DNA from 3 places in the Rahnella sp. RFA10(1/100) genome. Region 1 is predicted to be linked to each of the others. Evidence: predicted binding sites of a transcription regulator. Region 1 holds the regulator's gene; each other region holds the start of a gene.
What was found. The regulator LexA, encoded in region 1, represses DNA repair genes until DNA is damaged. The targets are predictions, from matches to a motif close to TNCTGTATGTACATACAGNA.
Positions count from the first base shown of each region.

Region 2: the regulator LexA is predicted to act here: its motif matches at 2,052-2,071, upstream of dinB (DNA polymerase IV).
Region 3: the regulator LexA is predicted to act here: its motif matches at 2,139-2,158, upstream of ETV65_RS08625 (DNA translocase FtsK 4TM domain-containing protein).

Region 1 covers NZ_SEWR01000007.1:249,764-253,048, forward strand. Annotated here, with positions in the region: gene dinF (MATE family efflux transporter DinF) at 1-1,050, opposite strand, end outside; gene lexA (transcriptional repressor LexA) at 1,333-1,941, opposite strand; gene ETV65_RS20005 (diacylglycerol kinase) at 2,061-2,429, opposite strand; gene plsB (glycerol-3-phosphate 1-O-acyltransferase PlsB) at 2,665-3,285, shown strand, end outside.
Region 2 covers NZ_SEWR01000009.1:58,736-62,020, forward strand. Annotated here, with positions in the region: gene lpcA (D-sedoheptulose 7-phosphate isomerase) at 1-199, shown strand, start outside; gene ETV65_RS21270 (class II glutamine amidotransferase) at 341-1,108, shown strand; gene dpaA (peptidoglycan meso-diaminopimelic acid protein amidase) at 1,079-1,804, opposite strand; gene dinB (DNA polymerase IV) at 2,086-3,174, shown strand; gene pepD (beta-Ala-His dipeptidase) at 3,230-3,285, opposite strand, start outside.
Region 3 covers NZ_SEWR01000002.1:425,090-428,374, reverse strand. Annotated here, with positions in the region: gene ETV65_RS08625 (DNA translocase FtsK 4TM domain-containing protein) at 1-2,074, opposite strand, end outside; gene lrp (leucine-responsive transcriptional regulator Lrp) at 2,195-2,689, opposite strand.

The DNA of each region.
Region 1 (3,285 bases):
CGCATCAATGATCGCCCCGCCTGCAAGCGCATAAATCAGGGCAAAAATCAGGGCAACCAGCCCGGCCTGACGGCACGCGGCATGCCAGACATCCAGCAATTTCTGGCGATTCCGGGCACCGAATGCTTCACCGGAATGCGCTTCGATAGCATAGGCAAAACCGTCCAGCGCAAAAGCGGTGAAGGTCAGCAGGTTCATCAGCACCGCATTCACCGCCACGATGTGGCTGCCAAGCCGTGCGCCGAGAACGGTCAGTGAGGCAAAGCAAAGCTGAAGCAGAAGTGAACGCAACATAATGTCGCGGTTAAGCCCCAGCAGACGGCGCAGGTTACCACGCCAGGCCGAGGTGATTTGTGCGCCGGTTATACCCCGTTGCTTCATTACCCGCCAGACAAAGTACAGCCCGATAAATAGCGTGAAATACTCGGAACTTGCCGTCGCCATGGCAGCACCACGCACATTCCAGCCCAGCCCCATCACCAGCCACAGATCCAGAATGATATTCAGCAGATTCCCGGCAATCAGCAAAATCACCGGCCCGCGAACATACTGAATGCCCAACAGCCAGCCAAGGATCACCAGATTCGCCAGTGAAGCCGGGGCACTGAACCAGCGAATTTCGATAAACAGCCTCGCCTGTTCAAGCACCGGTTGGCTGCCCCCGACGATATGAAACGCCTGTTCCATCAGGGGGTGCCGGAACAACACTATGGTGAGACCAGACAATACGGCCAGCAGAAAGGGTTGTACGAAAGCGCGCGCCAGCAACCGGTTATCATTCGCGCCCAGCGCCTGAGCGGTCATGCCGGTGGTACTCATCCGTAAAAAAAGTAAGAGCATAAAGAGGAAAGTCGTGATCATCGAACCCACAGCCACTCCGCCGAGATAATCCGGGCTGTCGAGATGACCGATCACCGCCGTATCCACAAGCCCGAGAAGAGGCACCGTGATATTTGAAAAAATCATCGGCAATGCCAGCCTCCAGAGCGCCTTATCGGCGGGGCTTAAAAAGGTGTTTTTGAGTGTTTGTCGCGGGGAATGATGTTGCATAGAGAATCTCATGCCGGAGGTTCAGGTTATGCCTGTAAGTGACATCGCCCCGGAAGGGGCGACGAGATGAAACGTTAAAGCTTAGCGGTATGTCAGAGGCGGCTAACGAACCCGCAAATCAACAATATGACCATTGGGATCAAGAATTTGACCCAGTAATATCTGACCGAGTCATTCGAGTTGCAGGAAGGCGGCAAGTAAAAAAATCCCGATGAGCTGACAGGAGTCAGTGATTCGGGTGAACGCACGCAGCCAACGCATCTGCAGCCCGAAGTACGAAGGTCAGATCCAGTCACCGTTGCGGATGACGCCTACGGCCAGCCCTTCAATGCTGAAATTCTGCTCACGTAAATCAACCACGATCGGCTGGAAATCGCTGTTTTCAGGCAATAACTGCACCACACTGCCCTGTTTTTTCAGACGTTTCACGGTGACTTCATCATCTATACGGGCCACAACAACCTGTCCATTACGCACGTCTTGCGTTTTATGTACAGCCAGCAGATCGCCATCAAGAATACCGATATCACGCATCGACATACCGCTGACACGCAGCAGGAAATCGGCACTCGGCTTAAACATGGCCGGATCGACCTGATAGTGTCCTTCAATATGTTGCTGGGCCAGCAACGGCTCACCGGCAGCAACCCGGCCGATCAGCGGTAAACCCTCTTCTTCTTCCATCAGCAAACGAATGCCACGTGATGCGCCGGAAACAATCTCAATAACACCCTTACGCGCCAGCGCTTTGAGATGCTCTTCCGCCGCATTGGGGGAACGGAACCCCAGACGTGATGCAATCTCTGCGCGGGTGGGTGGCATACCGGTGGTGGAGATATGATCGCGAATAAGGTCGTAGACCTCTTGTTGTCTGGTCGTTAAAGCTTTCATTCCGCCCCCTGGTTGTTTATACAGTCTTGCTGTGAGTATATACAGCTAAACGATCAATGAAAACCTAAGATTGAATAAAAACAGGGCATAACGTTGATTCCTGGAATGCAGATTCCAAATCAGAACCATCGTGGCCAAAAGATGCTGACCCAGACAAAAAACGCCAATATGATGGTCAGAAGTACGGCAGCCGAGCCGATATCTTTTGCACGACCTGAAAGTACGTGAAACTCAGATCCGATACGGTCTATCGCGCATTCTACCGCGCTGTTGAGCAGTTCAGTGACACAGACCAAAACAACGGATCCCACCAGCAGAATGCGTTCTACGGGGCTGACATCAAACCAAAAAGATAACAAAATTAACGGAATAGCGACGCTGGCTTCCTGGCGAAAGGCCGCTTCATTTTGCCATGCCGCTTTCAGCCCTTTCCAGGAATAGCCAGCTGCTTTATAAATTCGGGTAAATCCAGTGACTTGGTTAGCCATTTCTTTTACTGATCCTTAGAGAATTTGCCGCACTTTATACCCCAAATAGTCGGGGTGCAGAAAGGCGGTAAAGAAGTGAATCCTGATGAGCTTACATGAGTAAGTGATTCGGGTGAACGTCTTAAGCCAACACCCCTGCGGCTTGAAATAAGAAGGGTATTGCATCACCACAGATCTCATCTGAGCTTTCTGGTATCCTTGCGGCGAAATGGCTAACAAGAGGCTTCACGTTTTTATGTCAGGTTGGCGTAGACTTTATTACACATTATTGAATTTACCGCTCTCATTGCTGGTAAAGAGCAAGGTCATACCTTCAGATCCGGTTACCGAGTTGCATTTAGACCCGACGCGGCCGATTTTGTATGTATTGCCCTATAATTCCAAAGCCGATTTGCTGACGTTGCGTGCGCAATGTCTGGCACAGAATCTGCCTGATCCCCTTATTCCGCTGGAAATTGACGGAACCCTGCTGCCAAGCCATGTCTTTATTGCTGAAGGTCCGCGCGTATTCTCTTATTACACGCCGAAGCAGGAATCCGTAAAGCTGTTCCACGACTACCTTGATTTGCACCGCAATAACCCGGATTTAGACATTCAGATGTTGCCGGTGTCGGTGATGTTTGGTCGGGCACCGGGCCGTGAAGGTCAGGATGACACGCCACATCTGCGCGTACTGAACGGCATCCAGAAATTCTTCGCTGTGCTTTGGCTGGGGCGGGACAGTTTTGTCCGCTTCTCCAATACCGTTTCCCTGCGTTATATGGCGACGGAACACGGCACAGATAAAACCATTGCTCAAAAGCTGGCACGTGTGGCGCGGATGCACTTCTCCCGTCAACGTCTGGCCGCCGTTGGC
Region 2 (3,285 bases), on a different contig from region 1:
GATCAAAGCCATCGAAGCCGCGCGCGCCAAAGGCATGAAAGTCATCACCCTGACCGGTAAAGACGGCGGGAAAATGGACGGTTCAGCCGACGTGGAAATCCGCGTTCCGCACTTTGGTTTCGCTGACCGCGTGCAGGAAATTCACATTAAAGTGATCCATATCCTGATTCTCTTAATCGAAAAAGAAATGGCGAAATAATTTGCCGCACGTTGGTAATACGGCGTTGAAATCTGGCTCAGAATGCTCATTTACTCTGTGTAAACTCCGCTTCTTCGCCGGATCCCGCTTTGTTTCACCATAGTGCAGCGCATTATTAAAATAATAAAAAGGGGGCTGGTGATGTGCGAATTGCTCGGGATGAGCGCTAACGTTCCTACTGATATTTGTTTCAGTTTCAGCGGATTAGTGCAGCGCGGTGGCGGAACCGGCCCGCATAAAGACGGCTGGGGCATCACCTTTTATGAAGGCAATGGCTGTCGTACTTTTAAAGATCCGACGCCAAGCTTTAATTCGCCCATTGCCCGCCTTGTTCAGGAATACCCGATCAAATCCTGCGCGGTGATTTCTCATATCCGCCAGGCAAACCGTGGCGAAGTGGCACTGGAAAACACCCATCCGTTTACCCGCGAGCTGTGGGGACGCAACTGGACTTACGCACACAACGGTCAGCTTCGCGGCTATCGCCAGCTGGATACCGGTACCCTGCGCCCGGTGGGGCAGACCGACAGCGAATACGCGTTCTGCTGGTTATTGCACAAACTCACTCAACGTTATCCGCGCCGCCCTGCAAGCTGGCCGCCGGTGTTTCGCTATATTGCGTCGCTGGCTGATGAGTTAAGGCAGAAAGGGGTGTTTAACATGTTGCTGTCGGATGGCAATTTTGTGATGGCTTATTGCTCGACGAATTTACACTGGATCACGCGGCGTGCGCCTTTTGGCAAGGCAACGTTGTTGGATCAGGATGTGGAAATTGATTTTCAGCAGCAGACGACACCGGATGATGTCGTCACTGTGATTGCCACGCAACCGCTGACGGCGAACGAAACCTGGAACAAAATTGCTCCAGGTGAATTCGCATTATTTCATCGGGGCGAACGCCAGCTGTGAAGGCAGCGGGGTGTTGGACAACGGTTGCAGCACTTCATATTTACCGTCAGTGACCACGACATTCGGTGGCTGATGGTGTTTTTCAAAGTACGCATATCCTGGCTGCAACTGGTTCCAGAAACTGTAGTAGCTGGAGTTTTTATGCGCCTTCATGTTGGCATCGGTCATCCTGAACGGATAAATGCTAATCTTTAAACTGCGTTGCCCGAACTGGAATGCCGCCTGTACGTACGTAAAGATTTCGTCCATATAGCCGTCGGTCATGGCATAGCAACCGATAGACTTACAGTTACCGTGAATCATCAGATACTTACCTGAATAACCCTGCGAGATATCGTAAGCATTCGGGAAACCGATGTTGATGGCACGATAAAAGCGGCTGTCAGGCTTCAGGTGGTGAATATCCACGTTGTAGAAACCTTCCGGACTTTTAAAATCGCCTTCGCGACGTTTATTTCCCAAACCGCCGGAAAAATCGCAGATGCCATAACTGCCAATCAGGCGAAATTCGCCGTCGAGCTGGGCATACAATTCGAGTTTACGTTCTTGTTTGAAGATCTGAATATAAACCGGTGCGCCCAGTAATTGTTTTTTAAGTGTCGCGTTGACCGGGACAGCATCGCTGGCCACGGCGTAATTTGCTGTAAATAAAGGCAAACTGAGGAGCATCGCAAGAAACAGCGCGATTCTGATCATTCTAAGTCCTGCTCGGTAATAATTTTGATTATGTTGTCTACAGCTGAACTGCCTGTAAGACCGCCACTGATTTTCTTCTTATGTACTGCCTGTCTGAAACGATGCCATATTAATACTGATTAAATTTTTAGCAATCACCAAATAATGAATAATGACTTTCGAAATAGGAAATTTATTACGATGCCATTTCTGGTGATTCATTAAGCCAAATTAACCCGGATTTTGTGTGTTTGAAATTACGCCATCCCACTGTATACTTATACAGTTATCAGGGGAGGGCTATGCGTAAAATCATTCACGTTGATATGGACTGCTTTTTCGCGGCCGTCGAGATGCGCGATGATCCTTCCCTGCGCGACATTCCTATTGCCATTGGCGGCAGCCGTGACCGCCGTGGCGTCATCAGCACCGCCAATTATCCTGCGCGCAAATTCGGCGTGCACAGTGCGATGCCGACCGGTATGGCACTGAAACTTTGCCCGCACCTGAAAGTCATCCCCGGCCGAATGGAGGCTTATAAAGAAGCTTCAAACCACATCCGTGAAATCTTTGCGCGTTATACCCCATTGATCGAACCGCTGTCACTTGACGAAGCTTATCTGGATGTTTCCGACGCAACGCAATGCAACGGCTCTGCGACGCTTATTGCTGCAGAAATCCGTCAGGCCATTTTCGATGAAATCAGGCTGACGGCCTCTGCCGGCATTGCGCCGATAAAATTTCTGGCAAAAATCGCCTCGGACCTGAACAAGCCTAACGGCCAGTTTGTGATCACGCCGGATAAAGTCGATGCGTTTTTACAGGATCTTCCGCTGGGTAAAATCCCCGGCGTCGGCAAAGTCACAGCCCAGCGTTTGCAGGCGCTGGGGCTGAACACCTGCGGCGATGTACAGCGCTATGATCTGGCGACACTGCTCAAACGATTTGGCAAGTTTGGCCGGGTACTGTGGGAGCGCTGTCAGGGTATTGATGAACGTGAAATATCCCCCGAGCGGTTGCGCAAATCGGTCGGTGTGGAACGCACGCTGGCAGAAGATATTCACAACTGGGAAGAATGCGTGGCACTGATCGAACGTTTATATCCGGAACTGCACATACGCCTGAGCCGTGTCAGTCCGGATCTGCGCATCGCCCGTCAGGGGGTAAAACTCAAATTCCATGATTTTCAGCAGACCACGCAGGAACACGTCTGGCCGGTGCTCAATAAAGAAGATTTACTGAAAGTGGCGCGGGAGGCATGGGAGAAACGGCGTGGCGGACGGGGCGTCAGGCTGGTGGGATTACACGTGACGTTGCAGGATCCGCAGATAGAGCGGCAGCTTCTTTTGGATTTGAGCTCCTCCCCCTGTGATGAACTGAACTCCGAATGAAGGTTTAAAAAGTCCAACATTCGGGGTTCAGTTCACAGGGGAGGGAGCCAAAATATCATTTCTTTTCAGGAATTGCTTTCAGCAGGGCTGTCAGCAGTTGCCAGTACAGCC
Region 3 (3,285 bases), on a different contig from region 1:
TCTGTTCCAGCGCGAACTCATCCACCGGCTCCGCTTCAGCCGGAGGCGAAGTGAGCAAATCCAGCGATGGGAGCGGCGTGGTCGGTTTAATCAGCGGCTGCTCATTACGCATCAGGAACGGGTGGATCAAACTGTCCATATCCGGCTGTACCGATGGCGCAGACTGACGAGGAGCCTCATATTCCTGGGCATGCTGCACGGGCTCAGAGGCCGCAGCGCGCTGATAAGGTTGCTGCGCAAAAGCAGGTTGCGGTTCTTCTTCCGCTTGTGCCGGCAAGGTAAACAGCGGCTCAGAAGGCGTATCGTCAATCAGATCAGCCATTGGCGAGAAACTGAAGGCATCATGCTGGCTGAGCTTCATGGCCGCAGCGGCAAAATCATCCGCTGCAACAGCGGGTGATACAGCCTGGTGACTTTGTGAATGATGATGCTGAAGCACACCACTTTGCGGTTCGACATCCTGCTCATAACGGGCCTGCTCACGCGCCGCAAACGCATTGCGTAATTCGGCCTCCTGCAAGGCGGCGGCATCCGGTTCATCAGCAGGCTCTGCATCGCCATAACGCGCTTGCTGCTGAGCCGCAAAGGCTTGCTGCAATGCTGCTTCCTGCATGGCTTCCTCGTCAGCCTGCGCCAGAGAGTCGTTATGCCATACGCTTTGTTCGGCATCCCGTTGCGTCGTCGCTGACTGCGCCTGTTCCTGCTGCTCTGCCATACGCTGGGAAGGAAGTTTAATGCCATATGAGGCCAGCTCACGGCGCGTAGGTATACGCACCGGATTAGGACGTGGTAACTCAGGGCCAAAGCCTTTTTTCACCTGCGGATTTTCATCGCTCACCGCACTGAAAGCCGGCATAAAGGTGTTACCCACAGAAGATGCCGCTGACTGTCCTGCCTGCGCAAGACCAGTCGCCAGTGCTGCGGTGGCCGCCACGCTGGCTGCCTGACCGGCATCAGGCACCGCTGAACTGAAATCAAACGGAGAACGGGAATGTTCCACTGCCGTTTGCCAGTTGCCCAGGCTCGGCCCATCGTCCTCTCTGCGCTCAACGGGCGCGGGTGAAGGGGATTGCTGAACGGGTTGCGGATGGCGCGGTACCGGTGTTTCTTCCGGGATCTCGAAATTGTATAACGGCGGAGTAGCTGCAGCCGGTGCCGGCGGCGGTGCAATATTAGCAACCGGCGGTTCAGCGGCATAAGGATCGGCTGCCGGTGCCGGGCTCACAACCGCTGCAGGTTCAGCTTCCGCTGGGCTGGCTACCGAAGACACCTGAGCAGCAGGCTCATTCACGGAAGGTGCAGAAAACAGCACATCATCTTCATCGGCTTCAGCAGCAACTGCCGATGCTGTGACAACGCTTGCCGCAGCGACGGCAGGCGCAACTTTAGCGACAGGTTTTGCGTCGTCTTCCAGTAGCGGATCGTCATGCTCGTCGTAATCATAATCTTCATCGCGACGGGAGCGGTTGGTCACGATATTCGTCACGCCCAGCACTGCGCCGCCGATCTTTTCAGCGATGGTCAGCCAGGACCAGCCGGTAAATAAAGTCAGACCGGCAGCCCAGACGCACAGCAGAACCAGGGTCGCCCCCACGTTATTGAAGTACGGGGTCATCGCGGTACTGAGCAAACTGCCGATTACACCGCCGGAAGCGAAGTAATACAGGTCATCAATATTGACGGCCGCAAGACCACAAGACGTGACAATGAGCGCCAGCGTGCCAATAAGGCGCAGCGAAAGGGCAAAATAATCGACGAAATCCTGTCTATCCCGCTGACGGAAAGCCGCCCAACAGAGACACAGAATAATAGGGGGTATCGCGTAGCCAAATACGCCAAAGATGAAGAACAGCGTGTCGGCCATCCATGCACCTACACCTCCACCCCAGTTATGAATTGGCCCATGCCAGGCGGTCTGAGACCAACTGGGATCAGAGGGGTTAAAACTCACCAATGCTGCCATTAAATAAGCAGCAAAAATCGCCACCACAACCAGCAAAGCCTCCAGCAGACGGCGGCCATTGCTCAGTTTTTTTAGGGTAACTTCTTTATCTTCTGTATATTCCTGGCTCAAGAAAGGCTCTCCAGGTTCCTGTGAACTGAGAAAAAGCAACAGCGCCGAGACTCCCCGGCGCCATAGCTGTATAGATACACAGGAGTGTAGCTAAAATGACAAGGTTTTGCACCAGAACAATTACCGGGTCTTAATGACCAGGCGATTTGTCTGCTTCACTTCTTCCATCACCACGTAGGTGCGGGTGTCGTTAACACCAGGCAGACGAAGTAAAGTCTCACCTAAGAGCTTACGGTAAGCAGACATATCAGGTACGCGGGTTTTCAACAAATAGTCGAAATCCCCTGAAACCAGATGACACTCCTGAATATCTTCGAGTTTTTGCACTGCCGCATTGAACTGCTCAAACACATCCGGCGCGCCGCGATTGAGGGTAATTTCAACAAATACCAGCAACGAGGCATCCAGATAATGCGGGTTGAGCAATGCAGTATAACCATTGATGAAGCCCTGACGTTCCAGACGACGAACGCGCTCCAGACATGGAGTTGGAGATAATCCCACACGTTTGGAAAGCTCGACGTTTGAAATCCGGCCATCCTTCTGCAATTCATTGAGGATGTTACGGTCAATACGGTCGAGATCTTTTCCCGGACGCTTTTTATTGTCTACCATTATTATTGTCTCTCTGCTGTCCTTCCCTGCACCTGCCATACCCCAGCCAACTTCAATGTCTAAGGGTTGTCCCAAGCGAAGACCCGATGATTAAGGTTTACGCATCCAAAAGCCGCGTTGATCCCCTGTCAAAAGGAACACGGCCGTAAAGCGGATACTCAAAAGAAATAACCCTGCGAAATTAATAGGTTGTCAACAAACAACCTGATTCACTCATCCCTGCTGCAACCGAAAAGCCAAAAAACAAGACCGGAACAGGTCCGGTAGCAGCCAATGGCATAAATTCAAGTCACAGACAGGCAGTTAATTTCTCCTTCCCCTGATGTTTTCGCAAATGCACAGCGGATTGTCAAAGTAAAAGAAGCAAAATCAGAAGAACGTGCCAGATTGAAAAGCTGGCACCCCCTTTTTAGCTATCTTTTCTCTTTGAACAATAACAACGCATCTCACGCGTTATTTCTGCAAAATCCCTACAAAGCGTCCTGAATTATGCCCGAATTAACACGTTTTGATGAGCAACGTTCATCACATATGGTCGTCAGAATGGTTGTTTTTCATCCTATCCATCAAACAGTTACCTGCTTCATCGATATTGA